Regions from separate parts of the Cytobacillus sp. ABV4_503 genome, predicted to be linked through region 2. Evidence: riboswitches for the same ligand, from Rfam matches in the RefSeq annotation. Region 2 holds a riboswitch; each other region holds the start of a gene.
What was found. A riboswitch is a leader RNA that binds a small molecule or an ion and turns the genes downstream of it on or off. The one in region 2 is predicted to bind thiamine pyrophosphate.
Positions count from the first base shown of each region.

Region 1: another riboswitch for thiamine pyrophosphate. It lies ahead of ACXAD1_RS05090 (YkoF family thiamine/hydroxymethylpyrimidine-binding protein); the one in region 2 lies ahead of tenA (thiaminase II).
Region 3: another riboswitch for thiamine pyrophosphate. It lies ahead of thiT (energy-coupled thiamine transporter ThiT); the one in region 2 lies ahead of tenA (thiaminase II).
Region 4: another riboswitch for thiamine pyrophosphate. It lies ahead of ACXAD1_RS11065 (3-oxoacyl-ACP reductase); the one in region 2 lies ahead of tenA (thiaminase II).

Region 1 is NZ_JBSWTH010000001.1:983,494-985,694, forward strand. Features, by position in the region: gene ACXAD1_RS05080 (ABC transporter ATP-binding protein) at 1-8, opposite strand, end outside; gene ACXAD1_RS05085 (ECF transporter S component) at 1-588, opposite strand, end outside; gene ACXAD1_RS05090 (YkoF family thiamine/hydroxymethylpyrimidine-binding protein) at 590-1,195, opposite strand; TPP riboswitch at 1,517-1,618, opposite strand; gene ACXAD1_RS05095 (Cof-type HAD-IIB family hydrolase) at 1,848-2,201, shown strand, end outside.
Region 2 is NZ_JBSWTH010000001.1:154,178-156,378, reverse strand. Features, by position in the region: gene ACXAD1_RS00720 (DUF1287 domain-containing protein) at 1-672, shown strand, start outside; gene tenA (thiaminase II) at 693-1,382, opposite strand; TPP riboswitch at 1,442-1,543, opposite strand; gene thiW (energy coupling factor transporter S component ThiW) at 1,703-2,191, opposite strand.
Region 3 is NZ_JBSWTH010000001.1:2,166,914-2,169,114, forward strand. Features, by position in the region: gene ACXAD1_RS10885 (hypothetical protein) at 1-222, opposite strand, end outside; gene thiT (energy-coupled thiamine transporter ThiT) at 325-924, opposite strand; TPP riboswitch at 990-1,092, opposite strand; gene ACXAD1_RS10895 (AAA family ATPase) at 1,359-2,201, shown strand, end outside.
Region 4 is NZ_JBSWTH010000001.1:2,197,651-2,199,851, reverse strand. Features, by position in the region: gene ACXAD1_RS11075 (Cof-type HAD-IIB family hydrolase) at 1-665, shown strand, start outside; partial or broken gene ACXAD1_RS11070 (OsmC family protein) at 699-1,160, opposite strand; TPP riboswitch at 1,277-1,389, shown strand; gene ACXAD1_RS11065 (3-oxoacyl-ACP reductase) at 1,495-2,201, shown strand, end outside.

The DNA.
Region 1 (2,201 bases), 830 kb from region 2:
AATGCCATTTTCCGATTTTCCCCTTTTCAGCTCTTTTCCTATAGGAAAGCTGTTTAATGCACCAGTTTTTGCAAGACTCTCACTGAGCCATTTCCCCAGCAATCCGGCAAGCAAAGCGCCGCTAATCAGTCTCACGAAAAACATGGCAGCTACATAACCGGGTGAGAGGGCTGCATAGCCTGAAATGAAATAGCCCCAAATAAAGCTTGTAACAGAAGAGCCCATGCCGGCAGCAATTAAAACCCATGTCCGGTAGTTGTTCCATTTTGTTGCCGCAAACACCGCCTCTGCTCCAATCCCCTGTATCATGCCTGAAAGAATCAGGCGAGGGCCTACTGCATTGCCAATCATGACCTCAATGGCTGCAGCGACGGTTTCCGATAAAAAGGCGGCTCCGGGTTTTCTGATTATGTACGCTGCGATGATTGAAACAATAAACCAAATGCCAAAAATCAGATCATAGCCGATTAAGCCAAACATCCCATATAACACGTTCCCAAATTGCATGAACACCAGGTATACAACTGCAAACACAACAGCGAGTACAGACAGGACAATGACCTCACGAAGTTTCCATTTTTCGAGCATATTACACAGCCCCCTTCTTGGAAGGACTGTTCGCAGACATATTCACTGTCATGACAATATGAGTAGAATCGCTTTTCTTACAGCTTTGGAATGCATCTTCCAGCGTTTTAAAAACAGCATGTGCATCTCCATCTAATCTTGAAGCATAATGGACACCTTCAGTAAATGTTCCCTGATCCTTTGCGAGCTCGACCTGCTCCATAATGACGTTCATGTATGAAGGAATCCCCATCGGATACAGTGCGAACTGTACAGCGACTTCCTGGCTGATTCCAGCAGATTTATTTTCATTCGCCTTCTCTTCATTTTCAGCAAGATAAGCATCTCCGGCAGTATCCCCAGGGCAGCCATTTGAAAATGTGCCGTTAAATACCACATGATCACCATGCTTAGCAGCTTCAAGATAAATAGCTTTGACCACATCAAAAACATGAATGGATCTGCCGCGCACACAAGTGCTCACATCATCTGTTTCCATCCATACCTTGCTTGTATCCACTTCTTTTAGAGCAGATAAAATAACATCCACAAACCTGTCAGTCATTGGATAAATCGAAAACCTGCACCCTGTAATCTCACTTGTTCCGCATAGAAAATTTTCCTGCATCTTTCCATCCTCCTAGTTTAGTTTTCATGAAAGGCTATTTTCGCAAGGTTTGTTGCTTTTTGTATATGATTTACTGAGTTGATTGTAGCGGAAGGTGCGAGACTCCTGCGGGAGTAGCGGGACAGGTGAGACCCCGCAGACGCGCAGCGTCGAGGAGGCTCACCGCCCGCCCCGCGGAAAGCGAGCAGCCTGGAGCGGAAATCAACGGACAATATTAATAAGCGAAAAACAACAATTTACACGAAAAGAGCCTAATGAAAATAAAAAACTGCATTCCCATAAGGAAATGCAGTTGAATGATATCAATACACTAGAAATGATAGCCGTTCACCTGCACTTCCCCACGCTGGTATTATCCAGATCGGGTGATAAGAGTCAGAACGGATTGTTCTTCTCAGCCAAAAAGCTCCCCTAGTGCAAAATAAGATATGCAGTTTTTATTGACTCCATCTTAATACGGAGCATCCAAATTGTAAATGACTAATTTATAATTCTTTAAATCATTTGATCTATGAAAACAGACAAACGCCTTCACTAACACAGAAAAGCTATAAAAAATTTCTGCATTGTCCATGTCATGTTCTATTCCAATCCTTCCCTTCATAAAAGTGTAATAGGACAATTTTACACCGAGAAGAGGGGGGCAAATTGGATGATATACAGAATGCTTGCTTTAAATATTGACGGAACACTACTCCAATCAAATGGAAGACTTCATAAATCAACAAAAGAAGCCATTGAATATGTGCAGCAAAAAGGAATTTATGTAACACTTGTCACATCTAGAAGTTTTCCATCCGCGAAAAAAGCGGCCAAAGCATTGAAAATCAATTCTTTACTGGTCACACACAGGGGGGCTTATATTGCAGCTTCTCAGGAAAAGCCGATATATGTAAAAAGGATACAGGAAGATGAAACGTATGAAATCGTGCGCCTGCTTGAAGGCTTTACCTGTCAAATCAGGCTGGTGCACGAAAAATATTCCCTTGCCAACAAAACCAAGCTA
Region 2 (2,201 bases):
CTGTTCTTATTCATTCTTTTTTTCCGAAATGGAATTATTCTGGATTCCATCGGCATTCATTTCGAAAGTCCTTTTGCAAAGAAAATAGCAGTGCCTTCTGAATATTCACAGGCCGATTCAAATCTAAACGGCATTGCCGATCCGCTAGATATGGTCCTGACAGCCAGAAAAGAAGTAGACCAGCGCACGCCATATAAAAGTGCCTACTATGCGGGAGGCTATCCGCCCGATGGCGAAGGTGTCTGTACAGATGTGATTTGGAGGGGATTCCAGGGGGCTGATGTAACCTTAAAGGATCTTATTGATCAGGATATCGCCGAGAATACGGACTTGTATTCAAGAGTGCAGGGCAAGCCTGATCCGAACATTGATTTTAGAAGGGTGCCAAACCAGAATGTCTTCTTTAGCCGCTTCGCAAAGTCATTAACAACTGAACTGAATCCAGGAGATGGTAAGAACCTTCAGCAATGGCAGCCGGGTGACATTGTGGTTTTCCTTTCTCCTAAATTCAACCATGTGGCAATCATATCTGACAAACGGACGAAAGATGGCATTCCATATGTTATACATAACTCCACACCATTTGCAGCAGAAGTAAAACTATCTTCTTTTAAGACTCCCATTACCGCTCATTACAGATGGGATTTTGAAAAAACGCCTGCACTGCCATAAAGCAGATGCAGGCGTTTTTCTTATCTGACTGCTGCAGGATTGCCCGCCGGCCACTCTTCGCAGGTATAAGCCATCTCCCAGAAGCCAAGCTCCAGCTGGCAGCTTTTTCGGAAAGCATCCTTCATTCGCTGCCTTTCTTCCGGTGATGCCGCATCAGCAAGCTCATCCAAACGGTTCCTCATATTCATGGTCACAGCTTCGACCCTTAAATTTGCATAAAAAGAGATCCATGGATAAAACGGATGGTTCTCATCTGGCTCATATTGCTTCATGAGTTCAAGCCCAATCTCCCAATAAGTCCATGGACAAGGCAATAATGCAGCAAGGATCTCACCCATGCCGCCTGTGTGGGCATGATACATCATATGCTTAACATAATGATCAGCTGTTGGAGGGAGCGGATAGCCCTGCAATGCTTCGTAATCCACCCCAATCTGCTGGCAAAAATTATGGTGGGGATGTACTTCGCTGTTCAATACAAATTCTATTTGCTGATTAAAATAAGAAATATCCTTACGCTCTGCAGACTTTGAAATGGCAATCCCATAAATATGCATGAACGCATTCAGATACTCAAAGTCCGCTTTAATGTAATGGGCCAGCGCCTCTTTCGGCACGTCCCCTCTCCCGATACCCTGGACAAACGGGTGCTCAAATATCAGCTGAAACAAATCTTCATTTTCTTTGCGCAGAATCTCTGAAAAAGTCATAAAAAATAGCCTCCTTATTCATTACAGAAGCTGCCGGGGAAAAAGCATGAGGATATATAACGAGGTCCTCACTGCTTCCCTGCGCTGGCATTATCCAGATCAGGTTCCAAGGGACAAAGGAAAAGCTCCTTATCTCAGCCGTAGCGCCCCTAGCAGTTTTCTAACATTCTAATTGTTTTTTACCGATTTTCTAACTTGACGTTTTTCGCTCATAAATTTTGGATTTCGCCCATAACTCTTAAAAATCGCTCATAAAGTCAGATTGCTATGCTGCACTCCGCTTATCTGCTTACTCAACTAGCTTCGCCAGCCCAAAATCATCACATATTCTGAACCAAGTTCTTCTCTTTAACCTTTGCCAAAACCATCCAGCCTATGGACGCACCGGCAATGCTGCTGACCAGGAATGGCGGCACAAAGAAGAATGCCCCAGCTGAGCTCCCCATGAGAACCTTTGCAAAAGGTACTGCAAACAATGCACCAATTAAGCCGGTACCTACCACTTCTCCTACAGCAGCCCATATTTTCCGGCCGAACTTCAAATAAAGCACACCTGCCAAAAACGCACCGATCATGCCTCCTGGAAACGCAAGCAGCGTCCCGAATCCAAGCAAATTACGAAGCAGGCCAATCATAAATGCCACAGCTGCTGCAGGCAGGGGTCCAAGCGTCACCGCTGCCAATACATTCACCGCATGCTGCACCGGATAGGCCTTTGCTATGCCTGCCGGAAACCAGAGCAAATGGGAACCCAGTGTCCCAATTGCCACAAATAAAGCCATCGTAGTTAACAATCGGGTTCTGTTCATCTAAACCTCC
Region 3 (2,201 bases), 2.0 Mb from region 2:
TATTTCCTGCCTGGTCAGCATTAACGGCATTTGATCGTACAGTGTAATAATTTGTCCTCCCTCATCTTCCTCATGGATGGCTAAATAGTTATACAAATTTTCACATTGATTTTTGTTGAGAATCGACTGGGTAGTGAAACTTTTAACCTTTTGGATCTCAAAGGCACTGGTTTCTGCATCAAAGACACCTGTTATGATGTTACCCTGCAATGTGTTTGACAAACAATCACTCCCCTTTTTGAGTAATATACCCATTTTTCATAAGGAGTTTCCTAAGATATGAAAAAAACCTCTTTGAAATATATTCAAAGAGGCAGATTATAATCAGGAAGCATGTTTTTGCGATTGAATAATTTCATCTGATTTTCTCATGATTAATCCAGGTGCCGAAGAAATAATTAATGCTGCTAAAATGGAACAAAGAATAGCAGCACCAAGCATTGTTGCGCCATTTGCCATGAAGGAGAATAATACAGGCGACATCCCTTCTGGCGCATAGCTTCCAAAGAAAAATACACCTGCTATGAAATGCCAGAAATACCTGGCAAGGCTTCCGGCAAACACAGCTAAAACTATCCAGCCCAATGCTTTGTTCTTGTTTCCCCTGTGCAGCTGATTTTGAATTGGCCGGAAAAACAAACCGGCAAAACCAATACAGGCAAATGCGACAAAGTACTCAATAAATGCCTGAAGCGGAGTGGCGATCCAGGCATCTCCCATGGAAATCTGCAAAATTCCCCATAAGAGGCCTGCGATGAAGCTTACCTTAAAACCCCACCTGAAAGCCAAAATAAAGATCGGAATCATCGCGGCGGAAATGGAAATAGACGGTGACAGCTTGATTGATGGCAGAAAATCCAGAATGATGGCAAATGCTGCAAAAAATGAAGCTTCAATCATCGCAGTTAAGCTTAATTTTTTCATAAAAAAATCCCCCTTTAATCGTTGACGATACCCCAAGGGAGAACAAGCAGGCAGAAAATCTCCTTCCGCCTTTTATTCCACATTCCTGCGCTAGCATTATCTAACAGGTTCAAAGGGTCAGAACAGCGAACTATTCACTCTCAGCAAAATGCTCCCCTTGTGGCACGTTATTGAATTATCCGATTTTAGTATATATGAAATGAAACATTGTGAAAAGGATTCTTTGAAAAAACTTTTTTAATTTATATGCCAGGTTTTCACCCTGCTTGTCACATTTTTTTCACATATTTATGCCATCTGATAGCTGTTGTAGCACACTTTCTTATAAACTATACTATTTTTCCATAATTTACAACGTTTAAAAAAAGTAAAACCCTGTTATTAACAATACTATTTCCTTATAATGTAGGTATGTTCAATGAGGAGGGAAATAGTTGAAATCACGTCTAAAGAAGCCTTCGACGATTGTTTCTATTGCATTGGTGATCACGGTGATTTTGGCGGCGGTTATTTGGACCGTACAAGCAGGAAATAAGGATGTGACAGTTCCGTTTTCTTCTGTGGAAAAAATTATTGCCTCCCAGGATGGAAAGACTGTTGCAGTACAGGAATACAAAAATGGGAAACTGCTGATCACAGCCCCTGATGGCGAGTACATCTCCCATGTGCCTCCCAACAGTGAGATGGTTGATAAATTAGTAGAAACCTATAATATACAATATACGTTCGCAACCACAGGACCTTATACCCCTTGGATTCTGGGCGGTGTAGTCCTTTTGTTTATAGCCATTGGCATTTACCTGTTTAAGTCAGGAAAAGGCGGAATGGGTGCTACAAATACCATGAAACAAAGTGTATCTAAGCCAAAGGCCCTTCCTTCCATTTCACTGGAAGATGTTGGCGGAATTCAGGAAGAAATGAAAGAGGAAATCATGCAGACTCTTTCTATATTAAAAGAACCTGAGCGCTCTCTGAAAATGGGGATTAAGCCGCCGAAGGGAATTCTATTATACGGGCCTCCTGGAACAGGAAAAACATTGCTGGCTCAGGCAATCGCTAAAGAACTTGGAGCCACTTTTTTCTCAACCAGCGGTTCCGGTTTTAATGAGTTGTTCGTTGGTGTGGGAGCTTCCCGAGTAAGAAACCTTTTCCAAAATGCAAGAAAGCATTCTCCTGCCGTCGTCTTCATTGACGAAGTAGATGCATTGGCAGGCAGAAGAAAGCAGCATGGCGGAGAAGAAAGCGAAAAGACGTTAACTGAGCTGCTAGTCCAGCTG
Region 4 (2,201 bases), 2.0 Mb from region 2:
CAGATGAAAACCGCAAGGCAATACGGGAGGCGAAGGAAAAAGGGATTGAAGTTATTTTAAGCACGGGAAGATCCAGGCTCACGGCAGGCGATCATGCTGATTCTTTGGAATTGAACTCCTATTTGATCACGGTCAACGGCAGTGAAATATTTGGCCCTGGTGGAGAATTAATCACAAGGACTCCTGTTGATTCTAAAGTAATGGAATGGATGTGGAATTTATCCCAGTCACATAAGACCAAATTCTGGGCAACCAGCTGCGAACAAGTTTGGATGAATGAAATGCCAGAAAATATTCATGACCATGAATGGCTTAAATTTGGATTTGATATATCAGATGATGAGATCAGGGAACTCATTCATAAAGAGCTTCGAACAAAAGGGGACCTGGAAATTACAAATTCCAGCTTAACTAATATTGAGGTAAATGCTCTGGGCATCAATAAAGCCAGAGGTATCCAGAAGGTAACTGAGATTCTTGGCATTTCGATGGAAAATGTAATGGCAATGGGAGACAGCTTAAATGATATTGCCATGATAGAGGAATCTGGCTGGGGAGTAGCAATGGGAAATGCCCAGGATATTGTGAAAGAAACAGCCAATGCTGTTACGGGAACTAATGATGACGCTGGTGTTGCAAAAGCAATCCGAAAGTGGGCTCTCTAAGATTAAAAACCGGCTAACATGCCGGTTTTTGGTTTATTTGGATGCTCTTTTGGCAATTAGAATGGTTTCTTCCAGTGCTATTTCCACATTTCCTTTAATCGCCCTGGAAATCATACAGGATGCTTCAGCTTTTTGCGCCAGCTTTCGCGCAAGTGAATGATCCTTTTCTGTCGCATCAGCTTTTAACAAGATAAGGGGGCGATGAATAATTTTCCTATACGTAATCACTCCTTTGGTTACATCCACAATTCCAATTGATTCCATCGTAAGGTCTTCTTTTTCGAGTTTGCTTCGTTCCATCATGGCTGCCAGGGTAATGATATAACAAGTTGCTGCAGCCCCAAGCAGCATTTCATCCGGATTTGTTCCGATTCAGGGACCTTCCATTTCTGGGGGAATGGAAACCTTTGTTTTCAGCCCTCCAGTCTCAATTTCTCCAACATCATTACGAAGTCCAGGCCAATGTGCTTTTAAATGGAATTGGTGTTCAGCCATTCTTTGATTCCTCCAAGTTATGTATTTCTATTTAAACCTTAAAGAGGAACAGGCAGAATTGCAAGACTTTACAGATTTAACGTTTCAGGCTAAGATGAAATCAGCCAACTTAATAGTTTTACTGCTAGGGGTGCCCGATGCTCGCGGGCTGAGAAAGAAACCGGACTGTTTTTTACCCTTCGGACCTGATCTGGATCATACCAGCGTAGGAAAGTAGTAATTGCGGGGAACGATGTTTTTTCTCTTAGATTATTCAGCCAGGTCCAATTTCGGATCTGGTTTTTATTTTGTTCTCAAAAACAAATGAATTGGCTATCAATAAGGAGGATTTTCTATGAATCTTAACGATCAGATTGTCATTATTACAGGCAGCAGCAGAGGGCTGGGCAAAGAAACAGCAAAAGCATTCGCGAGGGAAGGGGCGAGAGTTGTCATTAACTATTTCCATAGCGAGGAAAAAGCACATGCTCTACAGAAGGAAATTGGCGAAAAAGCCATTGCCATTCGTGCTGATATCCGGGACAGAGGTCAAGTGAAATCAATGTTTCAAAAGGCGAAGGAACACTTTGGAGGCCCCATTACAACCATAGTCAATAATGCACTGGTGAACTTTCAATTTGACCCTATTTCAAAAAAAGATGCAGAAACAATTAAATGGGACGATTACAAAAACCAGCTCGAAGGTGCAATTCTTGGGGCTTTAAACACAGTCCAGGCTGGTCTGGAAGATATGAAAAAACAGGAGTTTGGCAGGATAATCTCGGTTGGGACCAATCTATTCCAGAATCCAGTTGTACCCTACCATGACTATACGACCAGCAAAGCTGCTCTATTAGGCTTCACCAGGAATATGGCGAATGAGCTGGGCCAATATGGGATTACTGCGAATATGGTATCAGGCGGTTTGTTAAGAACGACAGACGCCAGTGCTTCGACATCCGAGGAAGTCTTTGAAATTATCGAAAACTCAACTCCATTAAAAAAAGTCACAGATCCTGCAGAAGTGGCTGATGCAATAGTCTTCTTCGCTTCTCCCTGGGC